DNA from 2 places in the Streptomyces sp. NPDC002076 genome. Region 2 is predicted to be linked to the other one. Evidence: riboswitches for the same ligand, from Rfam matches in the RefSeq annotation. Region 2 holds a riboswitch; the other holds the start of a gene.
The links. A riboswitch is a leader RNA that binds a small molecule or an ion and turns the genes downstream of it on or off. The one in region 2 is predicted to bind glycine.
Positions count from the first base shown of each region.

Region 1: it holds a riboswitch for glycine, as region 2 does, so the genes downstream of both, gcvP (aminomethyl-transferring glycine dehydrogenase) here and gcvT (glycine cleavage system aminomethyltransferase GcvT) in region 2, are expected to answer to the same signal.

Region 1 is NZ_JBSFDI010000028.1:9,696-17,343, forward strand. Features, by position in the region: gene ACWCQS_RS39245 (DNA polymerase IV) at 1-729, shown strand, start outside; gene ACWCQS_RS39250 (PRC-barrel domain-containing protein) at 651-1,022, opposite strand; glycine riboswitch at 1,142-1,236, shown strand; gene gcvP (aminomethyl-transferring glycine dehydrogenase) at 1,405-4,290, shown strand; gene ACWCQS_RS39260 (TOBE domain-containing protein) at 4,365-4,784, opposite strand; gene ACWCQS_RS39265 (ABC transporter ATP-binding protein) at 4,813-5,898, opposite strand; gene modB (molybdate ABC transporter permease subunit) at 5,940-6,800, opposite strand; gene modA (molybdate ABC transporter substrate-binding protein) at 6,797-7,618, opposite strand.
Region 2 is NZ_JBSFDI010000007.1:174,745-182,392, reverse strand. Features, by position in the region: gene ACWCQS_RS17405 (enhanced serine sensitivity protein SseB) at 1-317, opposite strand, end outside; gene ACWCQS_RS17400 (AAA family ATPase) at 384-1,031, opposite strand; glycine riboswitch at 1,194-1,290, shown strand; glycine riboswitch at 1,291-1,403, shown strand; gene gcvT (glycine cleavage system aminomethyltransferase GcvT) at 1,445-2,572, shown strand; gene gcvH (glycine cleavage system protein GcvH) at 2,682-3,059, shown strand; gene glyA (serine hydroxymethyltransferase) at 3,074-4,342, shown strand; gene ACWCQS_RS17380 (L-serine ammonia-lyase) at 4,425-5,792, shown strand; gene ACWCQS_RS17375 (class I SAM-dependent methyltransferase) at 6,026-6,886, opposite strand; gene ACWCQS_RS17370 (VOC family protein) at 6,907-7,251, opposite strand; gene ACWCQS_RS17365 (ribbon-helix-helix domain-containing protein) at 7,253-7,432, opposite strand; gene ACWCQS_RS17360 (phosphatidylinositol-specific phospholipase C domain-containing protein) at 7,586-7,648, shown strand, end outside.

The DNA of each region.
Region 1 (7,648 bases), on a different contig from region 2:
ATGGCCCTGGCCCATGACGAGCGGCCCGTGGTGGCCGAGCGTGAGGCGAAGTCCGTGTCGGTCGAGGACACCTACGACGTGGACATCCACGACCGGCTGCGGATCGGGCTGGAGGTGCAGCGGCTGGCCGACCGGTGTGTGGGGCGGCTGCGCGGAGCCGGGCTGTCGGGGCGGACGATCGTGCTGAAGGTGCGCAGGTACGACTTCTCGACCCTGACCCGCTCCGAGACGCTCAGAGGGCCCACGGACGATCAGGCGGTCGTGCGGGAGGCGGCCGCGCGGCTCCTGGACTCCGTGGACACGACGGGTGGGGTACGGCTGCTGGGCGTGGGTGTCTCCGGGCTCGCCGACTACACCCAGGAGGACCTGTTCGCGCAGGCGATGCCCTCGCCGGCGGCGGAGACGCCGGAGGAGGCCGGGGCCGAGGTTGTCGTGGAGCGGCCGGAGCCCGTCGAGAGGCACTGGCGTGCGGGACAGGACGTAAGGCACGCCGAGCACGGGCACGGGTGGGTGCAGGGGAGTGGGCTGGGGCGGGTCACCGTGCGGTTCGAGACGCCGCAGTCCCTTCCGGGGAGGGTGCGGACGTTCCTTGTCGGTGATCCTGCGCTGGAGCCCGCCGAGCCGCTGCCGTTGGTCGCGGAGGCCTCCGATCAGGTTTCCTCCGACCCCGCCAGCTTGCCGAAGTCGTGGTCCGGGGCCGAGGGAGGTGATGCCACGTCCAGACCGTAGTGGTGGTAGAGCTGGAGTTCCTGCTCGGGGGAGAGATGGCGGCCCACGCCGAAGTCGGGGGCGTCCTTGATCAGGGCGCGGTCGAAGGGGACGTGCAGGGAGCCTTCGATCAGTTCGCTCGGTTCCAGGGGGACGAAGGCGTCTCGGGAGAACAGGCCGGTGCGTATCGCCGCCCACTCGGGCACTCCGGTCGCGTCGTCGAGGTACACCTCGTCGATGGTCCCGATCTTGGTGCCATTGCGGTCGAACGCCTTGCGGCCGATCAGGTTGCGCGGATCGATGTCGGTCTGCACGGTCCCTCTCCCTCCACGTGGTCGCAACTCATCCGTAAGCACTACGAAAGAGCACATTCAGGGAGGCGGCCACTCGAGGGCCTCGTTGTTGACCTCGCTGGTAGGCTGACAGCGGCTGCTGACACCGTGCGGGAGAGTCCTCCGACCACCTCGGAGGCGCCGAAGGAGCAAATCCTCCCCGGAATCTCTCAGGCTCACGTACCGCACGGACGAGGTCACTCTGGAAAGCAGGGCGGGCGTCGACGGCTCCCGCTCTCACCGACGGTGAAAGCCGGGACATACCCGGTGAAGCTCTCAGGTTGAGATGACAGAGGGGGAGGCCGTCGGGGCACCCGCACCGTGGTGCCCTTCGAAGGTCGCGTCAGACCAGGAGGCCTCCGCAATGACCGCCCATCGCATTCCGCTCCCGGAGCTCGAAGCGGGCATCCCGTTCGAGCAGCGCCACATCGGGCCCGACCAGGAGGCGCGGGCCAAGATGCTCGCGCAGGTCGGCTACGGCTCGCTGGACGAGCTCACCGCCGCGGCGGTGCCGGATGTGATCAAGAACGCCGACGCCCTCGACCTGCCGGGCGCCCGCACCGAGGCCGAGGTGCTCGCCGAGCTGCGCTCGCTGGCCGACCGCAACCAGGTCCTCGACTCCATGATCGGGCTGGGCTACTACGGGACGTTCACCCCGCCCGTCATCCTGCGCAACGTCATGGAGAACCCGGCCTGGTACACGGCCTACACGCCGTACCAGCCGGAGATCTCCCAGGGCCGCCTCGAGGCCCTGCTGAACTTCCAGACGATGGTCGCCGACCTCACCGGGCTGCCCACCTCGGGCGCCTCCCTGCTGGACGAGGGCACCGCCGCCGCCGAGGCCATGGCGCTGTCCCGGCGCATGGGCAAGAACAAGAAGGGCCTGTTCCTGGTCGACGCGGACGCGCTGCCGCAGACCATCGCCGTCATCCAGACCCGCGCCGAGCCGACCGGTGTCGAGGTCGTCGTCGCCGACCTCGGCGACGGCATCCCGGCCGACATCGCCGCGCGCGAGATAAACGGCGTGCTGATCCAGTATCCGGGCGCCTCCGGTGCCGTACGCGACATCAAGCCGGTCATCGACCAGGCCCACGAGCTGGGCGCGCTCGTCACCGTCGCCGCCGACCTGCTCGCGCTGACCCTGCTGACCTCGCCGGGCGAGCTCGGCGCGGACATCGCCGTCGGCACCACCCAGCGCTTCGGTGTGCCGATGGGCTTCGGCGGTCCGCACGCCGGCTACATGGCCGTGCACGAGAAGTTCGCGCGCAGCCTGCCCGGCCGGCTGGTCGGTGTCTCCGTCGACGCCGACGGGAACAAGGCGTACCGGCTCGCGCTGCAGACCCGTGAGCAGCACATCCGCCGTGAGAAGGCCACCAGCAACATCTGCACCGCGCAGGTGCTGCTCGCCGTGATGGCCGGCATGTACGCCGTCTACCACGGTCCGGAGGGCTTGCAGACCATCGCCCGCCGCACCCACCGCTACGCCACGATCCTCGCCGAGGGACTGAAGGCCGGCGGCGTCGAGATCGTGCACGGCGCCTTCTTCGACACCCTCACCGCGCGCGTGCCCGGCAAGGCCGCCGAGATCGTCGCCGCCGCCCGGGACCACGGCGTCAACCTGCACCTGGCCGACGCCGACCACGTCTCGATCGCCTGCGACGAGACGACCAAGCGGGCTCAGGTCGCCGCCGTGTGGTCCGCCTTCGGCGTCGAGGGCGACATCGAGGCGCTGGACGCGACCGCCGAGGACACCCTCCCCGAGGCGCTGCTGCGCACCGACGCCTTCCTCACCCACCCGGTCTTCCACCAGCACCGCTCCGAGACCGCGATGCTGCGCTACCTGCGCAGGCTGGCCGACCGCGACTACGCGCTCGACCGCGGCATGATCCCGCTGGGCTCCTGCACCATGAAGCTCAACGCGACCACGGAGATGGAGCCGGTCACCTGGCCCGAGTTCGGCCAGCTGCACCCCTTCGCCCCGGCCGAGCAGGCCGAGGGCTACCTCACGCTCATCCGCGAGCTGGAGGAACGTCTCGCCGAGGTCACCGGCTACGACAAGGTCTCCCTCCAGCCGAACGCCGGTTCCCAGGGCGAGCTGGCCGGTCTGCTCGCCGTGCGCGGCTACCACCGCGCGCGCGGTGACGAGCAGCGCACCGTCTGCCTGATCCCGTCCTCCGCGCACGGCACCAACGCCGCCAGCGCCGTGATGGCCGGCATGAAGGTCGTCGTCGTCAAGACCGCCGAGGACGGCGAGATCGACGTCGAGGACCTGCGCGCCAAGATCGAGCAGTACCGCGACGAGCTGGCGGTGCTGATGATCACCTACCCGTCGACGCACGGTGTGTTCGAGGAGCACGTCGCGGACATCTGCGCCCGGGTCCACGAGGCCGGCGGCCAGGTCTACGTCGACGGCGCCAACCTCAACGCCCTGGTCGGCCTCGCCAAGCCGGGCCACTTCGGCGGTGACGTCTCCCACCTGAACCTGCACAAGACCTTCTGCATCCCGCACGGCGGCGGCGGTCCCGGTGTCGGCCCGGTCGCGGTCCGCTCGCACCTGGCGCCGTACCTGCCGAACCACCCGATGCAGCCCGCCGCGGGCCCGGAGACGGGCGTCGGCCCGATCTCGGCCGCCCCCTGGGGTTCCGCCGGCATCCTGCCCATCTCCTGGGCGTACGTCCGTCTGATGGGCGGCGAGGGCCTCAAGCGCGCCACGCAGGTGGCCGTGCTGTCGGCGAACTACATCGCCAAGCGCCTGGAGCCGCACTACCCGGTGCTCTACACCGGCCCCGGCAACCTGGTCGCGCACGAATGCATCATCGACCTGCGTCCGCTGACCAAGGCGACCGGCGTGAGCGTGGACGACGTGGCCAAGCGCCTGATCGACTACGGCTTCCACGCGCCGACCATGTCCTTCCCGGTGGCCGGCACTCTGATGATCGAGCCGACGGAGTCCGAGGACATCGCCGAGCTGGACCGGTTCTGCGACGCGCTGATCGCCATCCGCGCGGAGATCGAGAAGGTCGGCGCGGGCGAGTGGCCGGCGGAGGACAACCCGCTGCGGGGCGCCCCGCACACCGCCGCCGCGCTCGGCGGTGAGTGGACGCACGCCTACAGCCGTGAGGAGGCCGTCTTCCCGGCCGGTGTCTCGGCCGCCGACAAGTACTGGCCGCCGGTCCGTCGTATCGACCAGGCCTTCGGCGACCGCAACCTGGTGTGCTCCTGCCCGCCGCTGGACGCGTACGAGGACTGACGCCGTCGAGTACGAGGACTGAGCAAGCGGTGCCACAGGGCCCCGTCCGGATTCCGGGCGGGGCCCTCGCCGTGTCATGCCGTCGCCAGGGACACCTCGGTCGCCTTGATCAGGGCGACCACGTCCGAGCCCACGAAGAGCCCGAGATCGGCCACCGCGTCCTTGGTGATCGCCGCGGTCAGTTCACCGCCGTCGACGGTGATCTTGACGGTGGCCATGACGGTGCCGGTGGTGAGGCCGGTGACCGCGCCGGGAAGCTGGTTGCGGATCGACAGGCCCGTCACCCGCTGGGTGGCCAGGGAAACCTCGGTCGACTTCACCAGAGCGCGGACGGGCGAGCCAGGGGCGAGGGAGAGGTCCTCGGCGGACTCCTTGGTGATGGCCGCCATGAGGTGCTGGCCGCCGTCCAGACGGAGTTCGACGGTGGCCATGGCCTCGCCCGGGTGGACGGCGGTGACGGTGCCGGGGAGCTGGTTGCGGATGCTCAGGGTCATGGGCACTCACGGTAGAGCGCCCACCCGTTCAGGCCGGGTATGCGTGCGTCTGCGCCGCTTTGACCGTCGCCCAGACGGCAGCGCCCGGATGCAGATCGAGCTCGGCGGCGGCGACCGTGGTGATATCGGCGGCGAGCGCGAGTTCGCCGGCGAGGTCGGCGCGGATCTGGTCGCCGTGCGTCTCCAGGCCGGCCACCTCGCAGCGCCAGAGGTTACGGGCGCTGGCGCCGGTGGGCCGGTCCCGGAAGAGGGTGACGGCGGACGGCGGGAACGCCACAAACGCCGGGCCGGACAGCTTCTCGGTGGTAGTGATCGACGGGCCCGCGTCGAGTCGTACGGTGTGCCCGTCCGCCCGGCCTCGGTAGAGGTTGAGGCCGACGAGCTGGGCGATGTAGTCGGTGCGCGGATGGCGGGCGATGTCGGCGGGGCCGCCCTCCTGGACGACGCGGCCGTGCTCTATGACGACCAGCCGGTCGGCGAGCACCATGGCGTCCAGCGGGTCGTGCGTGACGAGTACGGCCACGGCCTCGAACTCGGCCAGGTGGCGGCGGAGTTGGGCGCGGACCTCCAGGCGGGTGCGGGCGTCCAGCGCGGCGAGTGGTTCGTCCAGGAGCAGCAGCCGGGGGCGGGTGGCCAGGGCGCGGGCCAGGGCCACGCGCTGGGCCTGACCGCCGGACAGGCGGCGCGGCTTGGCGCTCGCGTGGTCGGCCAGGCCCATGCGCTCCAGCCAGGCCGCGGCCTGTGCGCGGGCCTCCGCTTTGCTCGCGCCCCGGCAGCGGGGGCCGAAGGCGACGTTGTCCAGGGCGGAGAGGTGGGGGAAGAGCAGATAGTCCTGGAAGACGACGCCGACCGGGCGGGAATCCGGGGGAGTGTGCTCCAGCGCGGTGCCGTCCAGGCGGAGATGGCCGTCGGTCAGAGGGGTGAGACCGGCGAGGGCGCGCAGGGCGGTGGTCTTGCCGGCGCCGTTGGGGCCGAGGAGGGCGAGGACGTCTCCGGGGGCGGCGGTCAGGGCCACGTCGAGTTCGAAGGAGCCGCGGTCCACGACGAGCCGGGCGTCGAGTCCCTCCTTGCCCACCGTCCGGAGGTCGGCTTCGGGGGCGTCGATGTCGGTCATGGGTCTGTACGTTGGCACACGCCCCGGGTCGGCTGCCACGCTCACGCTCCCGTCAGCCAGCGGTCCCGCAACCCCGCCAGCACCGCGATCGACACCGCCAGCAGGACCAGGCTGAGGGCGATCGCGGCGTCGGGGTCGTTCTGCAGGGCCAGGTAGACCGCGAGGGGCATGGTCTGGGTGCGGCCGGGGAAGTTGCCCGCGAAGGTGATCGTCGCGCCGAACTCGCCGAGCGCACGCGCCCAGGCCAGGACCGCGCCGGCCGCGATGCCGGGCGCGATCAGCGGCAGGGTGACCCGGCGGAACGCGGTGAAGCGGGACGCCCCGAGCGTGCTCGCCGCCTCCTCGAAGCGCGGGTCGGCCGCGCGCAGGGTGCCCTCGACGCTGATGACCAGGAACGGCATCGCGACGAACGCCTCCGCGATCACGACCCCGGTGGTGGTGAACGGCAGCGTGATCCCGAACCAGGCGTCCAGCGACTTGCCGATCACGCCGTTGCGGCCGAGGGCCAGCAGCAGCGCCACACCGCCGACCACCGGTGGCAGCACGAGGGGCAGTGTCACCAGGGCCCGTACGAGGCCCCGGCCGGGAAACTCCGTACGGGCCAGCAGCCAGGCCAGCGGCACCCCCAGGACGAGACTCACGGCCGTTGCCGCTGTGGCGCTGACCAGCGACAGCTGGAGCGCCTGCCACACCTCCGTGCTGGACAGCTGGTCCGGCAGGCTGCGCCAGGGCGCGCGGATGATCAGCGCGACCAGCGGCACCAGCAGGAACGCCAGCGCCAGCAGGCCCGGCAGCAGCAGCGGCAACGGCACCCCGCGCCGGCCCCCCGTGCCGACGCGGCGACGCCGCGGCCGGTCCGTGCGGGGACCGGTCGCGGCGTCGGGCTGGTGGAGCGGGGTCACGGCTTGAGGAACCCTGCCTCGCTGAGCACCTTCTGGCCCTCGGCGGACTGCACCAGGGCGATGAACGCCTTGGCCGCCTGGGCGTTCGGCGCGTTCTTCAGCAGGACGATCGGGTAGGCGTTGATCGCCTCGGCGGACTCGGGGAACTCCACGCCCTGCACCTTGCCACCCGCGGACTTCACATCGGTCTTGTAGACGACCGCCGCGTCGGCCTCCTTCAGCTCCACCTTGTTGAGAGCGGACTTGACGTCCTGCTCGTAGGAGACCGGGGTGAGCTTGAGCTTGGCGGCGTCCAGGGCCTTCTGCGCGGCGGCGCCGCACGGCACGGTCTTGTCGCACAGCACGACCTTCAGACCGGACTTGGTGAGGTCCTTCAGGGAGGACACCTTGCTCGGGTTGCCCGGCAAGGTGGCGATCTCCAGCTGGTTGCGCACGAAGGTGGCCGGGGTGCCGACCGCGTCCTTCTTGGCCGTCACGATCGCCATGGTCTTGGGGCTGGCGGCGGCGAAGACGTCCGCCGGCGCACCGCCGGTGATGCTCGCTGCGAGGGTGTCGCTGCCGCCGAAGTTGAAGCTGACCTTGGTGCCCGGGTGCTGCTGCTCGAACTCCTTGCCCAGGGTCGTGAAGCTCTCCTTCAGGGAGGCGGCGGCGAACACGGTGACGTCGCCGGACAGCTTCGGGGACGCGGAGTTCGATGTGTCCGACTTCGCGTTGGACGAGTCCGAGGACGAGGAGCAGGCGCTGAGTGCCATCAGGGCGGCGGCTCCCGCACCGGCCAGCTGCAGCATCCGCCGGGTCCGGCGCACGGAACGGGTCATCACGGATCTACTCCTCAGGTTCTGTGGAAC
Region 2 (7,648 bases):
GCCGGGGCGATGGTGTACGGCATGTGGGAGCCGGCCGCCTGGCGCAGCTGCTCCTCGGAGCTGAACACCGGGACATACGCCTGGCCGTCGGTGTCCAGCGTGGGCAGGTCGAGCGGGCCGCTGTCCGGGCCGCCGCCGCTCGGCAGCGGGATCCAGAGCAGGCTCCGGCCCAGCACCTCGATGATCCGGCCGGCCGCGGCGGGCATGCCGAGGGAGGCCGAGAGCACCTCCTCCAGCTCGTTGCCGGGCCAGCCGCCGTGCGGCTGGGGGTGCGCCTGTGCCGGGAAGTCCGCGGGAATGTCCGCCGGGAAGTCCATCTGCCTACCGCCTGCTGGGAACCACTGCTGTGACCATGAAGGCTAGCGGGTGGCTGTGACAGTGCCTCACCTTGTGAAGGCGATCCGCCGCAGGGCGTTTGCCGCCGGCCGGTCCAGCAGCACGGCCGCACCGCAGCCCGCGGGCAGCTCGCCGCGCTCGACCGCGTCGAGCAGCCGGGCGGTGGTACGGCGGTGGCGGCGGAAGGCGTAGCCGGAGACGCCCCGGCCGCGCTCGCGCTGGCCCTCGCGCGCGGTCTCGGGGGTGACGTCGAGCAGGAGCAGATGAAGGGTGCCGCCGCGGCGGCGGGCCTCCCGGGCGAGCCAGGCGCGCACCCAGGACTGGGTGCCGCAGTCGTGCACGACGACGCCCTCGCCGGTACGCAGGGCGCGGCGCAGACCGGCGTAGTGGGCGAGGCGGACCAGGGGGCGGTAGAGGGTGTAGGGGAGGAAGGCCGGCAGGCGGGCCGCCCAGCGGTCGCGGGTGTCCTGGGAGTCGATGCGGGCGCCGGTGACCGCGCGCCGCATCAGGGTCGACTTGCCGCTGCCGGGCAAGCCGGTGATCACGGCGAGGTCGCGGGGGCCGAAGGCCAGGGCGTGCGGGCCGCGGCCGGCCCGGTCCCGCAGGTCCCGGACGACCGGGGCCGGGACGGGACGCTGCCTCGGCACCGCGATGCCGGTGGTGGTGGCGGTGGCGTACACCGGGGTCCTGTTCACCGTGATCGTCCTCCCCTGTCGGCCCGGTAATCTTCATTGCCCGACTGTGTAAAGAGAAGGTAATGGACGATGTCGTTGGCGGGGTCCGCGTCCTGCCACAGGTCGGTTACAAAAGCCCGCTCGCCGTGCGATGATGTGGCCGCCAACTGCATACCGGCCGCTTGAATCCGCGCGGGAGAGTTCCCAGCAGCTTCGCTGGGACGCCGAAGGAGCAAGTCCCTCCCTTGAATCTCTCAGGCCCCGTTACCGCGCGGGCGAGGCACATCTGAAAAGCGGGCTGCTGCGACAGTGGCTCCACCCAAGGTGCAAGCCGTGATCGTCCCCGTGGCGGTCGTGGCGAACCTCTCAGGTTCCGATGACAGATGGGGAGGAACGTTCCTCGCCCGTCCTGCTTCCTGGGAGACGACCGACCGATGAGCAGTACCGAACCCACTGAGCTGCGCCACACCGCGCTCGATGCCCTGCATCGCTCGCTCGGTGCGACGATGACCGACTTCGCCGGCTGGGACATGCCGCTGCGCTACGGCTCCGAGCGCGACGAGCACATCGCCGTGCGGACGAAGGCGGGTCTCTTCGACCTCTCCCACATGGGCGAGATCACCGTCACCGGCGACGGGGCGGCCGCCTTCCTGAACTTCGCGCTGGTCGGCAACATCGCCTCCATCGGCGTGGGGCGCGCCCGCTACACCATGATCTGCCAGGCCGACGGCGGCATCCTGGACGACCTGATCGTCTACCGGCTCGCCGAGACCGAGTACATGGTCGTCGCCAACGCCTCCAACGCCCAGGTGGTGCTGGACGCGCTGACCGAGCGCGCCGCCGGCTTCGACGCCGAGGTCCGCGACGACCGGGACGCCTACGCGCTGATCGCCGTCCAGGGCCCGGAGTCCCCCGGCATCCTGAAGTCCCTCACCGACGCCGACCTCGACGGCCTGAAGTACTACGCCGGCCTGCCCGGCACGGTCGCCGGCGTCCCGGCCCTGATCGCCCGCACCGGATACACCGGCGAGGACGGCTTCGAGCTGTTCGTGAAGCCCGAGCACGCGGTCGAGCTGTGGCAGGCGCTGACCAAGGCCGGCGAGGGCGTCGGCCTGGTCCCGTGCGGCCTGTCCTGCCGGGACACCCTGCGCCTGGAGGCGGGCATGCCGCTGTACGGGCACGAGCTGACCACCTCGCTCACCCCCTTCGACGCCGGGCTCGGCCGGGTGGTGAAGTTCGAGAAGGAGGGCGACTTCGTGGGGCGCGAGGCGCTCACCGAGGCCGCCGCCAAGGCCGAGGCGAACCCGCCGCGCGTCCTCGTCGGGCTGATCGCCGAGGGCCGCCGGGTGCCGCGTGCCGGGTACGCCGTCGTCGCCGGCGGCGAGGTGATCGGCGAGGTCACCTCCGGCGCCCCCTCCCCCACCCTGGGCAAGCCGATCGCCATGGCCTACGTCGACGCGGTGCACGCGGCGCCGGGCACCGAGGGCGTCGGCGTGGACATCCGGGGCAGCCACGAGCCGTACGAGGTCGTGGCGCTGCCCTTCTACAAGCGGCAGAAGTAGACACTGGGCGCGGTCACTGTGTGACCCAGCGCACGTTTCCGCTGCTCACCAGCGGTCTCAGCAGTCCCCCCTTCATCAGCACTCCCGCGCGTACAGGAGAATTCAGGTCATGAGCAACCCCCAGCAGCTGCGCTACAGCAAGGAGCACGAGTGGCTGTCGCCCGCCGAGGACGGCGTGTCGACGGTCGGCATCACCGAGTTCGCGGCCAACGCGCTCGGCGATGTGGTCTACGCCCAGCTCCCCGAGGTCGGCTCCACCGTGACCGCGGGCGAGACCTGCGGCGAGCTGGAGTCGACCAAGTCGGTCTCCGACCTGTACTCGCCGGTCACCGGTGAGGTCACCGAGGTCAACGACGACGTCGTCAACGACCCGTCGCTGGTGAACTCGGCCCCCTTCGAGGGCGGCTGGCTGTTCAAGGTGCGCGTCGCGGAGGAGCCGGCCGACCTGCTCTCCGCCGACGAGTACGCCGCCGAGACCGCCGGCTGAGGAGTCGTAGCCGTATGACCGTCCTGAACACGTCCCTGCACGAGCTGGACCCGGAGATCGCCGCCGCGGTCGACGCCGAGCTCGGCCGCCAGCAGTCCACGCTGGAGATGATCGCCTCCGAGAACTTCGCGCCGCTCGCGGTGATGGAGGCGCAGGGCTCCGTCCTCACCAACAAGTACGCCGAGGGCTACCCGGGCCGCCGCTACTACGGCGGCTGCGAGCACGTCGACGTCGCCGAGCAGATCGCCATCGACCGGATCAAGGAGCTGTTCGGCGCCGAGTACGCCAACGTCCAGCCCCACTCCGGCGCCTCCGCCAACCAGGCGGCCCTGTTCGCCCTCGCCCAGCCCGGGGACACCATCCTCGGCCTGGACCTGGCGCACGGCGGCCATCTGACCCACGGCATGCGCCTGAACTTCTCCGGCAAGCAGTTCAACGTGGTCGCCTACCACGTGGACGCCGCAACCGGCCTGGTCGACATGGCCGAGGTCGAGCGGCTCGCCAAGGAGCACCGCCCGAAGGTGATCATCGCGGGGTGGTCGGCGTACCCGCGCGAGCTGGACTTCGCGGAGTTCCGCCGGATCGCGGACGAGGTCGAGGCCTACCTGTGGGTCGACATGGCGCACTTCGCGGGCCTGGTCGCGGCCGGTCTGCACGCCAACCCGGTGCCGTACGCCGACGTGGTGACCTCCACCACGCACAAGACGCTCGGCGGGCCGCGCGGCGGCATCATCCTCGCCCGCGGCAAGGACTTCGCGAAGAAGCTGAACTCCTCGGTCTTCCCGGGCTTCCAGGGCGGTCCCCTGGAGCACGTGATCGCGGCGAAGGCGGTCTCCTTCAAGGTCGCCGCCTCGGAGGAGTTCAAGGAGCGCCAGCGTCGTACCGTGGAGGGTGCCCGCATCCTCGCCGAGCGCCTGATGGCGGCGGACGCGCGCGAGGCCGGGGTGAACGTGCTGTCCGGCGGCACGGACGTGCACCTGATCCTGGTCGACCTGCGCGAGTCCGAGCTGGACGGCCAGCAGGCCGAGGACCGCCTCCACGAGGTCGGCATCACGGTCAACCGCAACGCGGTCCCGAACGACCCGCGTCCCCCGATGGTGACGTCGGGCCTGCGGATCGGTACGCCCGCCCTCGCCACCCGCGGCTTCACGGCCGAGGACTTCGCCGAGGTCGCGGACGTGATCGCCGAGGCGCTGAAGCCGTCCTACGACGCGGAGGCCCTCAAGGCGCGCGTGAAGGCGCTCGCCGACAAGCACCCGCTGTACCCGGGCCTGAACAAGTAGGCCCGGACAAGTAAGTCCCCGGTGGGGCGCCCGACGGAGATCCCGGAGGGTGCCCCGCCACCCCCTGTCTTGAGGAGTGACCGTGGCCATCTCGGTCTTCGACCTGTTCTCGATCGGCATCGGCCCGTCCAGCTCCCACACGGTCGGCCCGATGCGTGCGGCGCGGATGTTCGCCCGCCGCCTGCGCAACGAAGGGCTGCTGGAAAAGGCCGCCACCGTCCGGACGGAGCTGTACGGCTCCCTGGGTGCGACCGGGCACGGCCACGGCACACCGAAGGCCGTCCTGCTCGGCCTGACCGGCGACTCGCCGCGCACGGTGGACGTGGAGACGGCGGACGCGCGCGTGGAGGCGATCAAGGCCGAGGGCCGGATCAGCCTCCTCGGCGAGCACGAGATCCCCTTCTCCTTCGACAAGGATCTCGTGCTGCACCGCCGCAAGGCCCTGCCGTACCACGCCAACGGCATGACGCTGTGGGCGTACGACGCCTCGGGCGCGGAGCTGCTGTCGAAGACGTACTACTCGGTCGGCGGCGGCTTCGTCGTGGACGAGGAGGCGGTCGGCGCGGACCGGATCAAGCTGGACGACACGGTCCTGAAGTACCCCTTCCGCACCGGCGACGAGCTGCTCCGCCTGACGAAGGAGACCGGCCTGTCGATCTCCTCCCTGATGCTGGAGAACGAGCGGGCCTGGCGCACGGAGGAGGAGATCCGCGCGGGCCTGCTGGAGATCTGGCGGGTGATGCGCGAGTGCGTCCGGCGCGGCATGTCACGCGAGGGCATCCTGCCCGGCGGCCTGAAGGTGCGCCGCCGCGCGGCCGTCTCCGCCCGCCAGCTGCGCGCCGAGGGCGACGCGCTGGCCCACGCCATGGAGTGGATCACGCTCTACGCGATGGCGGTGAACGAGGAGAACGCGGCCGGCGGCCGGGTGGTGACCGCCCCCACGAACGGCGCGGCCGGCATCATCCCGGCGGTCCTGCACTACTACATCAACTTCGTCCCCGGCGCCGACGAGGACGGAGTGGTCCGCTTCCTGCTGGCCGCGGGCGCGATCGGCATGCTCTTCAAGGAGAACGCCTCGATCTCCGGCGCCGAGGTCGGCTGCCAGGGCGAGGTCGGCTCCGCCTGCTCGATGGCCGCGGGCGCGCTGGCCGAGGTCCTCGGCGGCTCCCCGGAGCAGGTCGAGAACGCCGCCGAGATCGGCATGGAGCACAACCTCGGCCTGACCTGCGACCCGGTCGGCGGCCTGGTGCAGATCCCGTGCATCGAGCGCAACGGCATGGCCGCGGTGAAGGCGGTCACGGCCGCGAAGATGGCCATGCGCGGCGACGGCTCCCACAAGGTGTCCCTGGACAAGGTCATCAAGACCATGAAGGACACCGGCGCGGACATGTCCGTGAAGTACAAGGAGACGGCGCGGGGCGGCTTGGCGGTCAACATCATCGAGTGCTGAGGGAAAAGGCCCCTGGACTTCCCGATCAGGGCGGGCGGGACGCGGGCGGGGAAAGATCCGCCTCCGGATGTTCAGCAGGTCCGGGTCCCGCTGGATCAGTTCTTCCTCGAAGCCAGAGGCATCCGCAGCAAGCCAGAGGCATCCGCAGCGGAACGGCATCACCGCGGAGAACGGCCTTGCCCCTCTCCAGCGCTCTGCCCGCCACGAATTCCAGTGGTCCGCCCCGGATGGCGTCAGGTCCGGGCCAGCAGCAGGTCCTCCCCGGTCGACGGGCGCAGGCCGTCGGTGCGGGCGGTGAAGTAGCGCTGGGCGTGTGAGGCACCCGGGACGTGGTGGGCCTCTCCGAAGCCTGCCTCGCGGGCCAGGTCCAGCATCTCGTCCGGGGTGTAGAAGCTGAGGAACGGCGTGCCGGATGCCCGGGCGCCCGCCTCGCTCGCCTTGAGGCCGGCGCGGTCGCGCTCGTCCACCAGGTCCTCCGGCAGCAGGAAGGTCATGGCGAGGGTCGAGCCGGGGGCGAACCCCGCGATCTGGCGCAGGGTGGCCGCCGTGGCCTCCTTGGTGAGGTACATCGTGACGCCGGAGGAGGCGACGACCGCCGGGCGGCCGGGGTCGAATCCGGCCGCGGTGAGCTGCTCCGGCCAAGTCCCGGCGCTCGTCTCGAAGTCGACCGGCACCAGGTGCAGCCGGTCGGGGATGCCATAGCCGAGTTCGGCGAGGCGCCGGCGCTTGAAGTTCTGCGTGCCGGGCTGGTCGACCTCGAAGACGTGCACCCGGGACACGGTCTCCGGACTGCGCTGGGCGAAGGTGTCGAGGCCGGCGCCGAGGAGGACGTACTGGTCGACGCCCCGGTCCGCCTGCTCGGCGACCAGGTCCTCGATGAAGCGCGCGCGGGCCACCATGGCGGCCCGGAAGCCACGAGTGGCCTCCGGGTCCATGTCCGGGCGGTCGCGCCAGCCGTCGCCGGGGTCCACGAGCCGCAGCCCGATCTCGTCCTCCAGGACGTGGGGCGGCGGATCGACCTGGACGTGCATCGCCCGCCACAGGGCGCACCGCACGGCGGTGTTGTCCGGCGTCCCGGTTCGCTCGTCGGTCATGGCGCCGCTTCCCGTCCCCGTCACTTCGCCGCGGGGGCCTGGAGGCTCCACAGCCGCCCGTCCGGGTCGCGGACCGTCATCATCCGGGTCCCGAAGTGGGTGTCCTCGAAGGGTGTGACCACCTCGACGGCGGGGTCGGCGCGGAACGCGTCCGCGTCCGGCACCTTCAGCACGATCTGCGTCCGCGGCTCGCGGTCCTCGGGGACCTCGGCGATGAACACGTACGGCCCGTCGCCGCACCGGAACTGGCCGGAGTTGTGGTCGGTCGCGAACTCCAGGTCGTAACCGAGCGCCTGGAAGAACTTCGCCGCCCTGCCCCAGTTGTGCGTCTCCAGGAACACGGCCTCGATGCCCTCGGTCGCCATGTCAGCTCTCCTTCTCGGTCGACTGCTGTTCCTGCCCATGGGCGTCGTCGAGGTAGGCGCGCAGCGCTTCTGCGACCAGCGCCGACAAGGACATGCCCGACTCGATGGCGCGGTACTTGACCCGCTTGATCAGTCCGATCGGCAGGTACACGTTGAACTGCTTGACTTCCTCATCACCCACGCTTCGAGGCTAGCATGCTAGCAATCTAGCCGCCAGCGATGACGGCATGCGCGACGGCCGGAGAGTGGCTGATGTTCCTCCGGGGGCTACCGCGCAGTAACCGCTTGCTCCTACGCTGCCGCCAACTCGGTGACAGCGAAGGGGAGTTGAGCAATGGGTGCGGTGAGACGGCTGGCGGCGCTGGTGGGTGCCGGAGCTCTGCTGATGGTGGGACCG